2 regions of the Acidovorax sp. WCS2018Noco2-16 genome follow, and region 1 is predicted to be linked to the other one. Evidence: predicted binding sites of a transcription regulator. Region 1 holds the regulator's gene; the other holds the start of a gene.

Region 1 (5,663 bases):
TGGTGATTGCCGTGCACCGCGGCCAGGCGCTGGCGTCCATCGACACGCTGCTGAAGGTGTCGGCGACCACGGTGGTCATCTCGCTGGCGCTGGCCATCCTGGTGCTCAGTGCCGTCATCGCGCGCGCCTTGCGCCGCCTGGCCCTGGTGCGCGACGCGCTGCAGGACATCGCCTCCGGCGACGGCGACCTGACGCGCCGGCTGCAAACGCATGGCAACGACGAGCTGACGCACATCGCCCACGCCTTCAACAGCTTCGTCGACAAGATCGCCGCCGTGCTGGTGCGCATCCGGGCGTCGTCCGAATCGGTGCGCCTGTCCACCTCCGAAATCGCCAGCGGCAACCAGGACCTGTCGGCCCGCACCGAGCAGCAGGCCAGCTCGCTGGAAGAAACCGCCGCCGCCATGGAGCAGCTCACCGCCACCGTGCAGCAGAACGCCGAGAACGCGCGCCAGGCCAACCAGCTGGCGACGGGCGCATCGGACATCGCGACGCACGGCGGCACCGTCGTGGGCCAGGTGGTCAAGACCATGGGCGGCATCGATGCATCGGCCCGCAAGATCGTGGACATCATCGGCGTGATCGACGGCATTGCCTTTCAGACCAACATCCTGGCGCTGAACGCCGCCGTCGAAGCCGCCCGTGCGGGCGAACAGGGCCGGGGCTTCGCCGTGGTCGCATCCGAAGTGCGCACGCTGGCCCAGCGCAGTGCCACCGCCGCCAAGGAGATCAAGACGCTAATCGACGATTCAGTAGCGCAGGTCGACGCCGGCAGCAAGCTGGTGCAGGACGCCGGCGCCACCATGGACAAGGTGGTGGACAGCGTGCGCCGCGTGACGGCCATCGTGGCCGAGATCAGCAACGCCAGCCAGGAGCAGAGCACCGGCATCGCCGAGATCGGCAGCGCGGTGAGCCAGATGGACCAGGCCACGCAGCAGAACGCGGCACTGGTCGAAGAAGCCACCGCCGCCGCGCAATCGCTGCAGCAGCAGGCGGCGCAGCTGGCCGACGTGGTGGCGGGCTTCAAGCTGGAAGCAGCGGGGCACGCAGCGGGCCTGGGTGCTACGACGCATGCCTTGGGCTCACCTGGCGGGCAGCGTGCATTGCCCGGCCTTTGAGCTTGGCGCCCTGTTGAAGTTTGAGGTCTTTTTGGCCTCTAGCGCTTATTCCGTAAGCGTTAATAGCTATTAAAATAATAGCATCGCCTCATTCAGGCAAGCCGTGTACGACCGACACGGCGCGCCGTCTGACAAATGCGGCCGCGCCTGGCCTCCGGGGGGTGGCCATGCGTCGGCGATGATCGGGCGATGACATCGCACTACACCTCTGCGGCACCTGGCGGGCCGCTGCACCGCTCCCCTGCGCGCACCTGGCTGGCCCTGGCCGGCTGGCTGGCACTGGCGTTTCTCACCGCCGCTATCGGCAGCGTCGCGTCGGTACAGGCGCCGCAGTTCTACGGCCAGTTGGCGCAGCCCGGCTGGGCGCCGCCGCCTTCGGTGTTCGGCCCGGTGTGGACGGCGCTCTTCGCGATGATGGGCGTGGCCGCATGGCTGGTCTGGCGCCAGCCGGCCGGCGCGCTGCGGCAGCGGGCGCTGGTGCTGTTTTGCGTGCAGCTGGTGCTGAACGCGCTGTGGAGCTGGCTGTTCTTTCAGTGGCACCTGGGTGCCTGGGCGCTGGCGGACATCGCCGCCCTGTGGATCACCGTGGCCGCCACGCTGGTGGCGTTCTGGCGGCTGCGGCCGCTGGCGGGCGCGCTGCTGGTGCCTTACCTGGCGTGGATCACGTTCGCCGGGGCGCTGAACTTCACGCTCTGGCGCATGAACCCGCAGCTGCTGGGCTGACGACCCGCAGCGGCCGCGTCAAAGCGCCTTGCGCAGATTGGCCGGCGCGATCTTGAGCGCCTCGCGGTACTTGGCCACCGTACGGCGCGCGCATTCGATGCCCTGCTCTTTCAGCATGGCGGCGATCTGGCTGTCCGACAGGGGCTTGGCCAGGTTCTCGGCCGACACGAACTGCTTGATGAGCGCGCGCACCGCCGTGCTGGACGCGTTGCCGCCCGTCTCGGTGCCCAGCCCAGAGCCGAAGAAATACTTCAGCTCGTAGGTGCCTTGCGGCGTGGACATGTATTTCGCCGTCGTCACGCGGCTGATGGTGGATTCGTGCAGGCCCAACTCGTCGGCGATGTCGCGCAGCACCAGCGGGCGCATGGCGAGCTCTCCGTGCACGAAGAAGTTGCGCTGCCGGTCCACGATGGCGCGCGACACGCGCAGGATGGTGTCGAAGCGCTGCTGGATGTTCTTGATGAACCAGCGTGCTTCCTGCAGCCGCTGCTGCAGCGCCTGGTGGCCTTCGCCGCCCCGGTTGCCACGCAGCGCGCCGGCATAGACGTCGTGCACGCGCAGGCGCGGCATCACGTCGGGGTTGAGCTGCACGTTGAAGTTCTGCTGCGAGCCGCGCCCGGTCTTCTTGACGATGACGTCGGGCACGATGATGTTGCGCTCCACGTCGGCAAAGCGCCGGCCGGGGCGGGGCTCGAGCCGCGCGATGAGCGCCATCGCCAGGCGGGTGCGCTCCTCGTTGCCGCCACCGCAGCTCTGGGTCAGCCGCCGCACGTCGCGCTTGGCCAGCATCTCCAGCGGCTGCTTGCAGATGCGCAGCGCGGTCTGCAGTACCTCGGCATCGCCCTCTTTGTCGGCGGCCAGCGCACGCAGCTGCAGCGTCAGGCATTCGGCCAGGCCCCGCGCGCCCACGCCCGTGGGCTCCAGGCTTTGCAACAGGCGCATGGCCACGGTGAAACGGTGCACCAGTTCTTCGATCTGCTCGGTGTCTTCCGGGCCGGCCAGGCTCACGGCCAGCGATTCGAGCGAGTCTTCCAGGTAGCCGTCGTCATTCAGCGATTCGATGAGAAAGCGCAGCGCGGCGGTGTCCACCTCCGACAGCCGCAGCGAAAGCGCCTGCCGGTGCAGAAAGTCGGTGAGCGACAGGTTGCTGCGCGCCAGCTCGGTCGCGTCGGCATCGCCATCGCTGTCGCCCGACCGATTGCGGGCGGGCGCGTCGCCGCCCCACTCGCTGTCGTCAGGCGAAAAGTCCACGGTGCCGTCGCCTTCCCAGTCGGGCGCTTCGGCGGCGGTGGCCTCGGTGCTGGCCGGCGTTTCAGCGTCGTTTGGGCCTTCAGCGCTGGTGGATGCTGCGCTGGGTGCTACGTTATAGAGAGCATCGTCGGACTGGCGGTCATCGTCCGCCACGGGGGTGTCGGCCTGCTGAAGGCCGAATTCCTCGCGCGGCGCGTCTTCGAGCGTGCGGTCGAGAAACGGGTTCTCGTCGAGCATCTGCTCGACTTCCTGCGACAGCTCCAGCGTGGACAGCTGCAGCAGCCGGATCGATTGCTGCAGTTGGGGCGTGAGCGCGAGGTGTTGCGAGACGCGCAGTGAAAGGCCGGGCTTCATCACATCCGAAAGTGCTCGCCCAGGTACACGCGGCGCACCTCGGCGTTGTCCACGATGTCGGAAGGCGTGCCCTGCGCCAGCACGTTGCCGTCGCTGATGATGAAGGCGTGGTCGCAGATGCCCAGCGTCTCGCGCACGTTGTGGTCGGTGATGAGCACGCCGATGCCGCGCTCTTTGAGGAAGCCGATGATCCGCTGGATCTCGATGACGGCGATGGGGTCGATGCCGGCGAAGGGTTCATCGAGCAGGATGAAGCGCGGCTGCGTGGCCAGGGCGCGGGCGATTTCCACCCGGCGGCGCTCGCCACCGGAGAGCGCCAGCGCGGGCGATGCGCGCAGGTGCTCCACGCGCAGTTCCTGCAGCAGCGCGGTCAGGCGCTCTTCGACTTCGGCGCGCGGCAGCGGCTTGCCGTCTTCGCCGGTTTGCAGCTCCAGCACGGCGCGCACGTTCTCTTCCACGTTCAGCTTGCGGAAGATGGACGCCTCCTGCGGCAGATACGACAGGCCCAGCCGCGAGCGGCGGTGAATGGGCATGTTGGCGACCGACTGGCCGTCGATGCGGATGTCGCCGCCGTCGCTGCGCACCAGCCCGACGATCATGTAGAACGACGTGGTCTTGCCGGCGCCGTTGGGGCCCAGCAGTCCGACGACTTCGCCCTTTTGCACGGTGAGCGACACGTCCTTGACGACCTTGCGGCTGCCGTAGGACTTTTGCAGGTGCATGGCCTCCAGGCGGCTGCCGCCGGGCACGAGGGCCGCATCGGGAGTAGCAGCGGCGGAGGCGGTGGGGGAGAGGGACTCGCTCACTTGCTCGCGCCGCCGTTGCTCAGGTCGGTGCTGGGCCGCAGGGTGGGCGCCGGCGTGGCAGCGGGTGCGGCGGGCCGGGCGGCGCCAGCGGCGGGCTCCTTGGGAGCCAGCACCGCGCGCACGCGGCCGCCGGGTGTGCCGGACGGCGTGCCATTGGGTGCCGTGCGCTGGCCGTCCACGGTGAGCACGTCGCTCACGCTGTTGTAGAAGATCACGGCGCCGGACATCTCGTCGGTCGGCGTGGCTTCGCGGTAGCGGCGCAGCTCTGCGCGGCGGGTGAGCTTCACGGTCTCGGCACGGCCGTCGTATTCGATGATCTCGCCTTCGCCTTCGACGAATTCGTCGGGCGCACCGGGCAGGGTGTCGCGCTTTTGGCGGAAGAAGGCGCGCTTGCCGGGCTCGGCCGTCACCACGCCGTGCTGAAAGCCGTCGGGGTCTTGGCGCACGTCGAGCCGCGCGCCGCGCAGCACCATGGTGCCCTTGGTCAGCACGACACGGCCGGTGAAGACGCTGGTCTGCTGAAGTTCATCGTGGCGCAGTGCGTCGGCCTCGATGTTCATGGGCTTGTTACGGTCGGCCTTTTCGGCACGGGCGCCCCACGAGGCACAAGCCAGCGCAGAGAGCAGGAGCAGCGGGAGGAGTCTGTTTCTCATAGGGCACGAATCTTGCAGACATTGTACCGGCCACCAGCGGGCCTTAGCGGCGCTGGCAGACGGCAAGAAAGGCGCGAAGGCCAACCCGCATCATGCACGCGCCCAGACGAGGCGGTAAGGCGCAGGGGAGAACAGCGCGGGGGACGCAACGCCGAGAATAACAGTCAAATAGCCCCCTAGCGCTTATGTGTCAAGCGCTGACAGCTATTAAAACAATAGCTCAACATGCACCGATGATGCGCCCATGAAAAAGCGCGCCCTCGGGCGCGCTGGAAGCGATGGGCCTGGGGCGGGTATCCGCCCAAACCCGAGGCAGAGCCGATCAGCCCTTGCGGGCCACGCCCACCAAATAATCCACCACCTGCAACACGCTCTGCATGTTGCCGGCCATCGTGCCGTCGGTGTAGTAGCGGCCGGCCACACCCATCGAGGGCACGCCTTCCACGCCGTACGCTTCCTGCAGTTGCGCCGACTTGCGCACCTGGTTGGAGACGCTGAAGGAGTTGTACGACTCCTTGAACTTGGCCACGTCCACGCCCTGTTTGCCGATCCATTCGAAGATCAGCTCATCCTTGTTGAGGGGCAGGCGCTCGACGTGGACGGCGCGGAATACCTTGGCGTGCAGATCAGGCAGCTTGCCCATGCCTTCCAGCGCGAAGTACAGCTTTTGCTGCGGCACGAAGCTGGCGTTGAAGGCCACGGGCACGCGGCGGATCTGCAGGTCTTTGGGCGCTGCCTTCATCCACACTTCCAGCGCG
Region 2 (5,663 bases), on a different contig from region 1:
GCGTCCACCACGGCGCCGGTGCGCAGCACGCAGTCGAAGCCTTCGCGCACCAGGTCCACGCGGCGCTCGGTGCTGCTCAGTTCCAACTCCAGCGCAGGATGGCGCGCCAGCAGCTCGGGCAGGCTCGGCACGACCACGTTGCGCGCCATGCCGGTGGACATGTCGATGCGCACGCGCCCGCTCAGGCTGGCGCCGTCGGCCTGCTGGAACATGGACTGCAGTTCGTCCACATCGGCCAGCAAGTCCTTGCAGCGGTCGTAGTAGGCCTGCCCGTCCTGGGTGAGCTGCACGCGCCGCGTGGTGCGGTGCAGCAGCCGCGTGCCGAGCTGGGCCTCCAGCTGCTGCACGGCGGTGGAGGCGCTGGCCTTGGGAATGCCCAGCGCCTCGGCGGCCTGCGTGAAGCTGGCCAGCTCGGCCACGCGGGCGAAAGTCTGCATGCGGTCAAAAGAGCTCATTGTTCTGAATGGATGAACGATGCGATCAATTTTGCGCGCTTTATCGAATCGGCATCGATCAATAGACTTGGCTGCATCGCTTCTTCTTCATCACCCTACCCGGCCCCGCCGACCTTCAAGGACATCGCCATGAGCAACACAGCTTCTTCTCCCTCCTCCGGCAGCCCCACCATCGCCCTCATCACCGGCGGCAGCCGCGGCCTGGGCCGCAACGCGGCGGTACACGTGGCCCGATCGGGTATCGACGTGATCCTGACCTACCGTAGCCAGGCCGCCGAAGCCCAGGCGGTGGTGGCAGAGATCGAAGCGCTGGGCCGTCGCGCCGTGGCGCTGCCGCTGGACGTGGCCCAGAGCGGCGGCTTTGCCGACTTTGCAGAGCAGGTGCGCGCTGCGCTGTCGCGGCACTGGCAGCGCGAGCGCTTCGACTTTCTGGTGAACAACGCGGGCATCGGCATTCATGCCAGCTTCATGGAGACCACGGAAGAGCAATTCGACGAGTTGGTGAACATCCACCTCAAGGGCGCGTTCTTCCTGTCGCAGAAGCTGCTGCCGCTGATGAACGACGGCGGGCGCATTCTCAACGTCTCCAGCGGGCTGGCGCGTTTTGCGCTGCCGGGTTATGCCGCCTATGCGGCCATGAAGGGCGGCATCGAGGTGCTGAGCCGCTACATGGCCAAGGAGCTGGGCGCGCGCGGTATCGCCGTGAACGTGGTGGCACCGGGCGCCATCGAGACCGACTTCGGCGGCGGGGCCGTGCGCGACAACGCGCAGCTGAACAGCTTCATTGCATCGCAAACCGCGCTGGGCCGCGTGGGCCTGCCGGACGACATCGGCGGCGTGATCGCGTCGCTGCTGCAACCGGGCACGGGCTGGGTGAACGCGCAGCGCATCGAGGCGTCGGGCGGCATGTTCCTCTGACCTGTGTGTCGCCAGGGTCTGGCGGCTGCCAGATCAAGAGGCAAATTGGCCTCTAGCTCTTATTGCATAAGCGCTAACAGCTATTTATTTTATAGCAACCACACGAAGCAATGACCGCTGGAAAGGCGCTGCCTGGAATCGCTGCCGCTGCCGCCACGCCTACATCGCCACATTCCAGCGGAGCCCCTGCGCGGTACGACATCGCTCAGAACGGTGTCACGGCGCTTCCACTATCTAGACGGTGCTGCGCAGCACCCGCCGGTATTGCACGGCCTCGGCCACGTGCGCGGCGGCGATATCGGCCGCCCCCGCCATGTCGGCGATGGTGCGGGCGACCTTGAGCGCGCGGTGCGTACTGCGCGCCGACCAGCCCAGGCGTGCGGCGGCAGCCTGCAAAAAGCGCCCGGCGGCGTCATCGAGCGCCAAGTGCACGTCGATCTCGCGGCCCTGCAGCGCCTGGTTGGGCTTGCCCTGGCGCGCCACGGCGCGCGCGCGGGCGGCCTCCACCCGGGCGCGCACGGCAGCGCTGGCTTCGCCCGCCGGGGCGTTCAGCAATTCGTCGGCCGGCATGGCGGGCACTTCCACATGCAGGTCGATGCGGTCGAGCAGCGGGCCGCTGAGCTTGCCCTGGTAGCGCGCCACCTGGTCGGGCGTGCACCGGCAGGCGCGCTGCGCCGCGCCGAGAAAGCCGCAGGGGCAAGGGTTCATGGCAGCGATGAGCTGAAAGCGCGCCGGGAATTCCGCGCGCCGCGCCGCCCGGGCAATGGTGATACGGCCGGTCTCCAGCGGCTCGCGCAGCGCCTCCAGCGCAGAGCGGGCGAATTCGGGAAATTCATCGAGGAAAAGGACGCCTTCATGGGCCAGCGAGATCTCGCCCGGCCGAGGGGGCGAGCCGCCGCCCACCAGTGCAATCGCGCTGCAGGTGTGGTGCGGATGTGCCGTGGTGCGCTGCATCCAGCTATCGGCCTCGAAGCGGCCGGCCAGGCTGGCCACCGCCGCGCTCTCCAGCGCCTCCTGCACCGTCATGGCGGGCAGCAGTGCGGCGAACCGGTGTGCCAGCATCGACTTGCCGGAGCCCGGCGGGCCGACCAGCAACAAGCCGTGGCCGCCGGCGGCGGCGATCTCCAGCGCCCGTTTGGCGGCGGCCTGACCCTTCACGTCGGCCAGGTCGGCGGAGGGCGCCTGCACGGGTCGTGGGGTTGGTTGCATGCGCGCCCAGCCGTCATCGTCGGCAGGGGCGTCAGCTGCTACGGCGTTCTTGTCGAGATGCAGAAACCGGCGCACCACGTCCAGCAGGTGGCGGGCGCAGTACACCTCGGTGTCAGGCACCAGGGCGGCTTCTTGCGCGCTGCCCGGCGGCAGCACCATGCGCGGGCGCTCGCCCAGCGGCAGCGTGCGCAGTGCCAGGCTGGTGGCCAGCGCGCCGCGCACGGCACGCAACTCGCCCGACAGCGACAGCTCGCCTGCGAACTCGTAGCCGGCCAGCCGGGTGGCGTCGATCTGTCCGCTGGCGGCCAGAATCCCCAAGGCGATCGGCAGATCGAAGCGGCCGGAATCCTTGGGCAGATCGGCCGGGGCCAGGTTCACGGTGATCTTCTTGTTCGCCGGAAACTCCAGCCCCGCATTCTGCAAAGCCGAGCGCACGCGCTCGCGCGCCTCCTTGACCTCGACCTCCGCCAAGCCCACCAGCGTGAAGCTGGGTAGCCCATTGGCCAGGTGCACCTCCACCGTTACGGACGGCGCCTGCAGACCCAGCAGCGCGCGGCTTTGCACCAAAGCAAGACTCATGTCGGCACCTCTCCCCAGACAGGTGCACCGCTTTGGCGCACCCAGTTGTTATGTCATTTATTGCACCGCGATGGTGCTTTGCGTTACTGCATGCGTGCGATGTAACGCCCTGATTTCCAGCGGAACTGTACGCGAGCGTGCGACGCACTGCGCCTATGGTGGCACGGTCCATGCTTTGAGGCCCTGGTCCTGACACCAACTTCCCGGGGGAATCCATGATCCGCAAAGCTATTCCAGTGCTCGCCATCGCTGCCGCCACCTTGCTGCCGGCCTTCGCCCATGCCCAGCTGACGGGCAACGTCGCCTTGACGACGAACTACAAGTTCCGCGGTCAGGACCAGGATACGAGCAAGTCCAAAGCCGTGAAACCCGCCATTCAGGGCGGCCTGGACTACACCTTCGGCGAGAGCGGCTTCTACTTGGGCAACTGGAATTCCAGCGTGGACTGGCTGAGCGGCAACTCCATCGAGATGGACGTGTACGGCGGCTACAAGTTCAAGGCCGGCGCGTTCGACCTGGACGTGGGCGCACTCACCTACATCTACCCCGGCAACACGACGGGCAACACCACCGAGCTGTATGGCGCAGCCACTTTTGGCCCGGTGACGGCCAAGTATTCGCACACCGTGTCGAAGGACTACTTCGGCTGGGCCGGCGCCAAGACCTCCAGCAACCGCGGCCGCAACACCGGCTACTTCAACGTGGCCTTTGCGCAGGAAGTGGCGCCCAGCACCACGCTGAAGGCTTCCGTCGGCTTCACCCGCTTTGCCAGTGACATCAAGGACCTGGGCGTGCCCAACTATATGGACTACAGCGTGGGCGGTGCCTACGACTTCGGTTCGGGTCTGTCGCTGGGCGCCGCAGTGGTCGGCGCCAACAAGAAGAACTTCTTCGGCGACGTCAACAAGTCGCGCCTGATCGTCACGCTCACCAAGACCCTGTAACCCCTTACCCATCACAGCGGGCGCCCAAAGCGCCCCATTCTGAGGAACCGCAAAATGAAAATGGTGACAGCCATCATCAAACCGTTCAAGCTTGACGAGGTGCGTGAAGCCCTGTCGGACATCGGCGTGCAAGGGATCACCGTGACCGAGGTGAAAGGCTTCGGCCGCCAGAAGGGCCACACCGAGCTGTACCGCGGCGCCGAATACGTGGTCGACTTCCTGCCCAAGGTGAAGATCGAAGCGGCCGTGTCCGACGAACTGGTCGAGCGTGTCATCGAAGCCATCGAAGGTGCTGCGCGTACCGGCAAGATCGGCGACGGCAAGATCTTCGTGGGCCATCTGGAACAGGTCGTGCGCATTCGCACCGGCGAGACCGGCAAGGAAGCCCTGTAAGGCGCGCCCCCGGCACCACACCCCGATACACACCCTGAGTATTGCCATGAAAAAACTGCTTGCTTCCTGCCTCCTGGGCTTGAGCCTGATGACCGCCGGCACCGCCGTGCTGGCTCAGGCGCCCGCCGCTTCCGAACCTGCCGCCGTGACGGCGCCCGCCGCATCGGCACCTGCTGCCGCAGCCACCGCCGCTCCGGCAGCGGCTGCACCCGACGCCGCTGCACCTGCCGCAGCACCCGCTCCAAAGATCGACTCCGGCGACACCGCCTGGATGCTCACCTCCACGCTGCTGGTCATCCTGATGACGCTGCCCGGCCTGGCGCTGTTCTACGGCGGCCTGGGCCGCTCCAAGAACATGCTGTCGGTCCTGATGCAGGTGTTCGTGGTCTTCTCGCTGATCTCGCTGCTGTGGGCCATCTACGGCTACAGCCTGGCGTTCTCGGGCGAGGGCAAGTTCTTCGGCGGCTTCGACAAGGTCTTCCTCAAGGGCGTGAACCAGGAAACCTTCGGCGCCCTGGCGACCATTCCTGAGTACGTGTTCTTCGCGTTCCAGGGCACCTTCGCCGCCATCACCGTGGCGCTGATCGTGGGCTCGTTCGCAGAACGCATGAAGTTCGCTGCCGTGCTGATCTTCTCGACGCTGTGGTTCACCTTCAGCTACGTGCCCATGGCCCACATCGTGTGGGGCGGCGGCCTGCTGGCAGCCGACGGCGCGCTGGACTTTGCTGGTGGCACCGTGGTGCACATCAACGCCGGTATCGCCGGCCTGGTGGGCGCCTACGTGGTGGGCAAGCGCATCGGCTTCGGCAAAGAAGCGTTCACGCCCCATTCGCTGACGCTGACCATGGTGGGCGCTTCGCTGCTGTGGGTGGGCTGGTTCGGCTTCAACGCCGGCTCGGCCGGTGCGGCCAACGCCAATGCGGGCCTGGCTTTCGTGAACACGGTGCTGGCCACCGCTGCCGCCACCCTGTCGTGGATCGCAGGTGAGGCGCTCTCCAAGGGCAAGGCTTCGATGCTGGGTGCCGCTTCCGGCGCCGTGGCCGGCCTGGTGGCCGTCACGCCTGCTGCCGGCTTCGTCGGCCCGATGGGCGCCATCGTGATGGGCCTGATCGCCGGTGTGGTCTGCCTGTGGGGCGTGGGTGGCTTGAAGCGCATGCTGGGTGCC

What was found. Region 1 encodes sigma-54, which starts transcription at its own class of promoters, with help from an activator protein. Its sites were predicted from a motif close to TGGCANGNAANCTGCTTT; they were not measured.
Region 2: a site for sigma-54 is predicted at 3,321-3,338, ahead of RQI28_RS09785 (TorF family putative porin). Genes of this name have one in related genera too.

What each region holds. Positions count from the first base shown of each region.
Region 1 is NZ_JAVTJJ010000002.1:818,033-823,695, forward strand. Features, by position in the region: gene RQI28_RS09150 (methyl-accepting chemotaxis protein) at 1-1,118, shown strand, start outside; gene RQI28_RS09155 (TspO/MBR family protein) at 1,308-1,841, shown strand; gene RQI28_RS09160 (RNA polymerase factor sigma-54) at 1,860-3,446, opposite strand; gene lptB (LPS export ABC transporter ATP-binding protein) at 3,446-4,168, opposite strand; gene lptA (lipopolysaccharide transport periplasmic protein LptA) at 4,249-4,905, opposite strand; gene RQI28_RS09175 (thiol:disulfide interchange protein DsbA/DsbL) at 5,228-5,663, opposite strand, start outside.
Region 2 is NZ_JAVTJJ010000003.1:52,793-58,455, forward strand. Features, by position in the region: gene RQI28_RS09770 (LysR family transcriptional regulator) at 1-455, opposite strand, end outside; gene RQI28_RS09775 (SDR family oxidoreductase) at 585-1,373, shown strand; gene RQI28_RS09780 (YifB family Mg chelatase-like AAA ATPase) at 1,608-3,161, opposite strand; gene RQI28_RS09785 (TorF family putative porin) at 3,377-4,105, shown strand; gene glnK (P-II family nitrogen regulator) at 4,160-4,498, shown strand; gene RQI28_RS09795 (ammonium transporter) at 4,545-5,663, shown strand, end outside.